2 linked regions of the Pedobacter ginsengisoli genome follow. The protein of the gene in region 2 binds, or shares a complex with, the protein of the main gene of each other region. Links are inferred from orthologs where the notes say so. Each region holds a gene or a part of one and is shown on either strand. Other genes may lie near its edges.

Region 1 (3,097 bases), 1.5 Mb from region 2 along the record:
AAACCATGAAGAGTTTTGGATACTGATCTTAAATCACGCAAATAGAGTAATCGGTAAGCAGCTGGTGAGCAAAGGAGGGCTGTCTGGTACTGTAGCTGACCCTAAAATTATTTTTAAAACTGCAATTGAGCATAATGCAGCTTTTATTATTCTTGCCCACAACCATCCTTCAGGAAATTTAAAGCCAAGCGTGCAGGATTTAAGCATTACCAGAAAGTTGGTTGAAGGAGGAAAGATGCTTGAATTACAGGTGTTAGACCATATCATTGTAACCGATAGGGCATATTATAGCTTTGGTGATGAGGGCTTAATCTGATAATGGTATTTCCCTTTTATCATTCCCCTTTAAAATATTATCTTTGCATTTTTCCCAGTATTTCATACTAGACACCAGATAATGAAAATATCATACAATTGGCTTAAACAATTCATACAAACTGATAAAACACCTCAGGAACTTTCTCTTATATTAACAAATATTGGGCTGGAAGTAGAAAGCTTAGAAACCGTACAGCCTGTTGCTGGTGGTTTAGCCGGATTGGTTATAGGTCATGTATTAACTTGTGTACAACACCCTAATGCAGATCGCCTTCGTGTAACAACAGTTGATGTTGGCGGACCTGATATTTTACAGATTGTATGTGGTGCTCCAAATGTAGCCCAGGGCCAAAAGGTTGTGGTGGCTACCGTTGGCACTACAGTTTATCCAAATGAAGGGGAGCCTTTTAAAATTAATAAATCAAAAATAAGAGGAGAGGTATCAGAGGGGATGATCTGTGCCGAGGACGAGATTGGTTTGGGGGTTTCTCATGACGGAATTCTTGTTTTACCGGCAGACACGACAATAGGTATTTCGGCTAAGGAATATTTTAAATTGGAAGATGATTACCTTTTTGAGATAGGTTTAACCCCTAACAGGGCCGATGCTGCCTCTCATTTAGGTGTAGCAAGAGATTTAGCTGCATATTTCCGTAGCAGTATTCAAATGCCTGATGTTTCTGGTTTTAAAACCAATAACGAAAATCTTAAGATCGAAGTTAAGGTTGAAGATACAAATGCTTGTCCGCGCTATAGCAGTGTTACCATAAGTGGTGTTACAGTTACAACATCGCCGGAGTGGCTTCAGGATAAATTAAAAGTAATTGGTATCAGACCAATCAATAACATAGTTGATATAACCAACTATGTTTTACACGATCTGGGTTTGCCACTTCATGCTTTTGATGCTGATCAGATAAAAGGGGCTAAAGTTTTTGTTAAGAAATGTGCTGAGGGAACACCTTTTGTAACGCTTGATGGAGTTGAACGTAAGCTTTCTGCAGACGATTTGATGATCTGTAATGCCGAAGAACCAATGTGTATAGCTGGAGTTTTTGGAGGTAAAAGTTCAGGAATAACTGAAGATACTAAAAATGTTTTCCTGGAAAGTGCTTATTTCGACTCTGTTTCTGTGCGTAAAACAGCTAAACGCCATGGCTTAAAAACGGATGCTTCGTTCAGGTATGAGCGAGGTGCTGATCCGGAGATAACAACCTTTGCTTTAAAACGTGCAGCATTGTTAATTCAGGAATTGGCAGGTGGCGAAATCGCTTCATCAGTTTCGGATATTTACGGTAATCCTATAAGGTCTTTTGATGTTGAGGTAAGCTATAAGAACATCAATAAATTAATAGGGGCCAATATTCCTGATGCAGAAATTAAAAGTATAATTACAGCATTAGGTATTGAAGTGGCTAAAGAAACGGCAGAAAGTTTGGAGCTTAAAGTACCTAGTTTTAAAGTTGATGTAACCCGGGAATGCGATATCACTGAAGAGGTTTTAAGAATTTACGGCTATAATAATATTGAGATACCTAGTAAAATAAATGCATCATTATCTTATGGTGCTAAGCCAGACAGAGAGCAAACGCAGCATGTTATTGCTGATATGTTAACTGCAAATGGCTTTTTAGAGATCTGGTGTAATTCATTAACTAAGGGCGCTTATTCAAAAGTTCCTGAAGAAGCAGTACAGATCTTAAATCCATTAAGTTCAGATTTAAATGTAATGCGTCAGGAATTATTGTTGCCTGCATTAGAGAGTGTCGCTTATAATCAGAACAGAAAAACTGCTGATATTAAATTTTATGAATTTGGTAAAACCTACCATTTAATAAATGATAAGTATGTAGAGCGCCCAAGGTTGTTAATTTTATTATCGGGTGCTAACCAATCTGAGCAATGGAACCATAAGGCCAATCCGGTAAGTTTCTATAATTTAAAAGCTGCAGTTGATGCAGTTATTGGTCGTCTTGGTATAACGAATTATCAAACCGAAGAGGTAAAGAATGAAAGTTTTGCTTTTGGTTTAAAATACTTTAGAGGTGATAAAGCAATTGTAACTTTTGGAGCTGTAACAGCTGCAGATAAAAAGAAGGCTGATATTGATAAGGATGTTTATTATGCCGATTTTGACTGGGCACAGCTTTTAGATATTGTAAAGAAAAATAGAATTATAAATAAAGAGGTTCCTAAGTACCCATCAGTAAGAAGGGATTTATCGATGCTGGTTGATACGAATGTAACTTTTGATGATTTAAAAGCTATTGCATTTAAAACGGAAAAGAAACTGATTAAGAATGTACAGGTGTTTGATGTATATGTAGGAGATAAATTACCTGCCGGAAAAAAATCTTATGCACTTAATTTTACCCTTCAGGATGAAGAGCAAACATTGACCGATAAACAGATTGATTCTGTTATGCAAAAGATTATATCTAACTTAGCGCAAACAGCAAAAGCAGAAATCAGAAAATAGGTAAGGATTTTCTGAAAAATGAAATTTTTAAATAAAAATCAACTTTAATAGCATGTCTTCTGTAGCAGATCAGTTAAATTCAGTATTGCAAAAAACAACTCGTTTAATAGAGCTTTGTAATGCTTTACAAGAAGAAAATGATTTATTAAAGCTTGAAAACCAGTCAGTAAAAGTTGCTCTTGATACATCAAAAAGCAAGAACGTAGAGCTCGAAGAAAAGTTAAGAGTTTTGAAACTTGCAAAAAGTATTGAAGGCACAAGTGAAAAGACACTTGATATAAAGCAAAAAATTAACGATTT
Region 2 (5,460 bases):
GTTCCATCAACCCATCTACCTGCTCTTGTTCTGCATAAGCAAAAACAACCACCACCATTACCTCTCCTGTCGAAGAAGTACGGATAATCAGGTTCCTTAGATTACCTTCATGATTACGCAGATCATAAAAAGACAGACCATTTTCCAAAGCATATGCCCTAACACTATTTCTTAAAGTATTAGAAGGCTCTGCCTGTAAATAACAATGTTGTATATCTAAAATCTTATCAAACCTTAATGGCACATGAAAACCCAGGGCATTCATTTCCAAATCCTCATTTGGGCCTGTTAAATCCTCCGGTCTATCTGCCATATCCTGCTTGTTCAACCATCGCTTATTAGAAAACGTGTACTCAAGCTTATTGCGATAATACTTATTTTTTGCAGAACCTAAAATCGGCTCCATTGCAGAAGTATCAATTTTTGCCAGGCGCTGTAAAGCAGCCTCAACATTTTTATGTTTAAATTTCAACTGAGCATCATAGCCCATGTGCTGCCATTTACAACCACCACAAGTACCAAAGTGCTCACAAAAAGGATCAACTCTTAAATCAGAAGCCTTGCTTAAGTTTTCAATTACTGCTTCAGCAAAATTTTTCTTTTTCTTTACTACGCGAACATCAACCACATCGCCCGGTACGGCTTTATCAACAAAAACAACTAACTCATCTGCTTTACCAACCCCCTTGCCCTCTTCGGCAATATCAATAATACTAAGATTAGGAATGATGGTTACTGTTCCGGCTTTTCTATTTCTACTCATTATGCCGCAAAATTAGATAAAATTTCAGACATACCCGTCTCCATCAGGTAATCAAACACCTTTCAGAGAAAAGAAAATTCAATATCAAACTCTACTTACCAAAAACTTTAAGGATTAAACCAAAAAAGCCATCAACCAGATTAAAGCTCATATCAAACTTCTCATCAACCATTACAGAAATCTCCAAAACCTCTTTACTCATAATATATTGACAATTAAATCAAATATACAGGTTTTTATACCGGATACCAAAACGGTATACGTTAAGGTTTTGTAAAGAAAACTATAATGCCGCTTTAACTAAGAATGGAAGAAGTTCTTTCTGAAAACTTACAAAGTTCTTACGTACATCTGAGTCGCTTACGGATGTAAATGCGAAAGAGAAAACAATGCTTTTACTTGCTTTTAACAGAAATGCCAGGCCTTCTTTGCGTGATGGGTTATTCTTAAAATGATCAAGTTCCAGATAAGCCGAAAGCAATAAGGACTCTAACTGATCAGATAGATGTTTTAAAAAGTCCTGAGAGTTTGCATTTTCTCTAACAAAATCCCAGCCTATAAATTCATTACAAACAGTATAAGTAAGCCTGCATGTTTTCATTACCAGCGCCTTAAGGTGTTCTTCCTCATCAGCAAACTGAGCTTTATTTTTTAAAATTTCATGAAGGTTCAGGTCCAGATAATTCATCAGGATAGCATCCAGAATTTGCTCTTTACTTTCAAAATACTTGTATATAGTTGCTTTAGCTATTCTCGCTTTTCTGGCAATTTCATTAACACTTGTTTTATGATAGCCGTACTTTCTGAATAGTTCTTTTGCAGACCTGATTATACTTTCCTTTATTTTCTCTGGTTCCATTAATTACTTACGTTTATAGTCAGGCCACCACGAAGTGACGTAGTATAAGATTTTAAATTGCGTACAGCCGGAGCCTTTTGAGGGGTTCCATCTAACAATAAAAATTTAGCTCCTGTACAAGGATCTGTAGCTGTAATTCCGGTTGAATCCGGAACAACTGCACATCCACCATTCTGAGGATTTACAGAACTAGCCCTATCGAAAGCCCTATACCCACCAGCAATAGCTACAATCATCAGGCCTTTAACTCCCTGATTATCTACCAGCAGTACATTGTTCTTTTGCTTAATCTTAAATTCCTGAACGGTAATATTATATTCAACAAAAACATTCGGAATCATTTCACTTTCTTTGCCACATCCCCAAAAAGTGATCACCAAGAGAAATATTCCGAGTATTTTTTTAATCATTATATTAATGATGTTTTATACTGCTTTAAAAAGCGGGCATCATTTTCAGAAAACAAGCGCAGATCCTTAATTTCGAATTTTAGGTTGGCAATGCGCTCAATACCCATTCCAAATGCAAATCCACTATATTTCTTACTGTCAATACTGCAATTCTCCAAAACATTAGGGTCTACCATACCGCAACCTAAAATCTCAACCCAACCACTATACTTACACATCTGACAGCCTGCACCTTTGCAGATTGTACAAGAAATATCCATTTCTGCTGATGGCTCTGTAAAAGGGAAATAAGATGGGCGGAAACGAACTTTTGTACCTTCACCATAAAGTTCCTGAACAAAATAGAACAAGGTTTGCTTTAAATCAGCAAATGAAACATTCTCATCAACATACAAGCCTTCTACCTGATGGAAAAAGCAATGTGCCCTGGCCGAAATGGCCTCATTACGATACACACGACCCGGCATAATTGCTCTGAATGGCGGCTTACCAGCCTCCATCATCCTTACCTGAACAGATGAAGTATGGGTACGCAAAGCGATGTCCCCTTTTTCTCCTCCTTTTTTAATAAAGAAAGTATCCTGCATATCTCTTGCCGGGTGCTCTTCAGGAAAGTTCAAGGCAGAGAAATTGTGCCAGTCATCCTCAATCTCCGGGCCTTCTGCTACAATAAAACCCAGTTTATTAAAAATCTCTATAATTTCTCTTCTAACCAATGCCAAAGGATGGCGGGCTCCAACTTCAAAGCCTTCGCCGGGCAAGGTTAAATCTATACCGGCATCTGTTGAAACTTCTGCTACCCCACCCTGATCTTTAAGTGTCTGATATTTTGTTTCTGCCAGTTGTTTAAATTCATTCAAAACCTTCCCCAGAGTTCTTTTTTCCTCTGGTGAAACGGCTTTAAACTCATCAAAAATATCTTTGATAATTCCCTTAGTACCAAGGAATTTTATACGGAATTGCTCTAATTCATCTGCTTTATCGGTGGAGAAAGCATTTATTTCTGCGGTATACTGTGTTATCTTGTCTTGTAACATGGCGCAAATATACAGCTATTTATACAATATATTTATAATGGCTGAGTCCAAAAATCGTCATGAAGTATCAATCCATAAAGAAAATAGACTCAGCCACTTATTTTTATATTACACCTAAAGCCTTGCCAACTTTAGTAAATGCCGCAATAGCCTTATCTAAATGGTGCTGCTCATGAGCTGCAGACAACTGCACACGAATTCTGGCCTTGCCTTGTCCTACCACCGGATAATAGAAACCAATTACATAAATACCTTCTTCAAGCATTTTTGCAGCAAATTCCTGGGCAAGTTTAGCATCATAAAGCATAACCGGAACAATCGGGTGTACGCCATCTTTAATATCAAAACCAGCTTCAGTCATTTTTGTACGGAAGTAAGATGTATTGCTTTCCAGTTTATCTCTTAAATCAGTTGTTTCACTTAAAAGATCTAAAACCGCAACAGAAGCGCCCGTAATTGCAGGAGCAAGTGTATTGGAGAATAAATATGGACGAGATCTTTGACGTAGCATATCAATAATTTCTTTCTTACCGGAAGTAAATCCTCCGGATGCACCACCAAGTGCCTTACCCAAAGTACCTGTAATAATATCAATTCTATCCATCACGTTGAAATGCTCATGAGTACCACGTCCAGTTTTCCCCATAAAGCCTGTACAATGCGACTCATCTATCATTACCAATGCCTCATATTTATCTGCCAGGTCACATATCTTATCTAATGGCGCAACAACTCCGTCCATAGAAAAAGCACCATCAGTAACAATAATACGATGCCTGGCATCTTTAGCAGCAATTAATTGCTGTTCAAGATCAGCCATATCAGCATTTTTATATCTGAAACGCTTTGCCTTACACAAACGTACACCATCAATAATTGAAGCATGATTCAGTTCATCAGAAATGATTGCATCCTGATCATTAAACAGAGGTTCAAAAACACCACCGTTAGCATCAAATGCAGCAGCATATAAAATTGTATCCTCTGTACCTAAAAATTTAGAAAGCTTTGCCTCCAGTTCTTTATGAATATCCTGGGTACCACATATAAAGCGTACTGACGACATTCCGTAACCGTGTTTATCTATGGCTTTTTTTGCCGCTTCAATAACAGCCGGATGAGACGATAGTCCCAAATAATTATTTGCACAAAAGTTAATCACCTCTTGCCCAGTGCTGATCTTAATATCAGCTCCCTGAGGGGTTACAATGATACGTTCACGTTTAAATAAACCGTCTTTTTCTATTTGCTCCAGTTCTTGTTCCAGAACGGGTTTTAAAGTTTTGTACATATTTAAAAATAATTAGTGCAACCAAAGTTATAAAAATATCATCTTGTGTTGGTAAGGCAATTAGAGGGCCATTGCAAACTTTAACATAAAAAATCTGTTTAGTATTAACAACTAATCCGATATTTAAGCTTTAAACCCAATTAATGAAGAATATTTTTTTAACGCTATTTCTTTCAATAAGCACTGTTGGCCTATCAGCACAGCAGCTTAAACTTAGTGGTTCAATAAAAGATACAGAAGGACAAACTGTTCCTTTTGCCTCAGTTTACATAAAAAATACAACCATTGGAACATCTGCCAATGTTGATGGTGTTTATTCGCTAAATATAGAAAAAGGCTCTTTTACCATTATCTATAAAGCTATTGGCTATAAAGCGTTAGAAAAAGAAATCACCATGAATGATAACCTTACAGAAGATGTAGTTATCACACCCGAAACTTATACTCTTGCCGGAGTTACAATAGATGGCAATGCTGAAGATCCGGCTTACGAAATTATCAGGCAAGCCATAAAAAAAAGAAAGTCTCATCTAAACGAAGTAAAGGCATATAAAGCAGATGTATATATTAAAGGGGTACAAAAACTTGTAGGTGCCCCAAAACGATTCTTTGGAAGAGACATTCAAAAAACACTTGACCTGGATACCAACAGAAGAGGAATTTTGTATCTATCAGAGTCGACTTCCACATTTTCGTACGAACGGCCAAATAAGATTCACGAAGAAATGGTATCTTCTAAAATTGCCGGCCGCAACAATGCCTTTAGCTTCAATAAGGCATCAGACCTGATCATAAATTTTTACGACAACATCTTATTAGAAGATAAACTGAGTGCCAGGGGCTTTGTATCTCCAATTTCCGACAATGCCTTTCTCTATTACCGTTACAAATTGCTTGGTGTATCTACAGAAAACGGAGAAACAGTTAATAAAATCCAGATCATTCCACGTAGGGAACACGATCCTGTTTTTAGGGGTACCATCTATATAACAGACGACACATGGCATCTGGTTAATGCCGATGTATACCTAACCAGCAACTCAGGGGTTAACCTGCTCGACACTTTAAATATCTCGCAGCAGTTTATTAAAACCGAGAAT

What was found.
Region 1: the proteins of pheS (region 2) and pheT are in contact, whole or in part, in a crystal structure (PDB 6P24), measured with the Escherichia coli proteins. The link is inferred for Pedobacter ginsengisoli from one-to-one orthologs.

Annotation. Positions count from the first base shown.
Region 1 is NZ_CP024091.1:5,198,285-5,201,381, forward strand. It holds pheT (phenylalanine--tRNA ligase subunit beta), read left to right. Parts: upstream 1-397; coding sequence 398-2,797; downstream 2,798-3,097. Other genes in the region: radC (RadC family protein), read left to right, coding at 1-316; CPT03_RS22035 (hypothetical protein), read left to right, coding at 2,850-3,097.
Region 2 is NZ_CP024091.1:3,676,570-3,682,029, forward strand. What follows is about bases 1,051-3,843. They hold pheS (phenylalanine--tRNA ligase subunit alpha), read right to left. Parts: upstream 3,070-3,843; coding sequence 2,032-3,069; downstream 1,051-2,031. Other genes in these bases: CPT03_RS15160 (TetR/AcrR family transcriptional regulator), read right to left, coding at 1,051-1,622; CPT03_RS15165 (hypothetical protein), read right to left, coding at 1,622-2,032; kbl (glycine C-acetyltransferase), read right to left, coding at 3,173-3,843. Also shown: 23S rRNA (uracil(1939)-C(5))-methyltransferase RlmD, read right to left, coding at 1-763; CPT03_RS15155 (phenylalanyl-tRNA synthetase subunit alpha), read right to left, coding at 855-965; more of CPT03_RS15160, read right to left, coding at 1,047-1,050; more of kbl, read right to left, coding at 3,844-4,360; CPT03_RS15180 (DUF5686 and carboxypeptidase regulatory-like domain-containing protein), read left to right, coding at 4,504-5,460.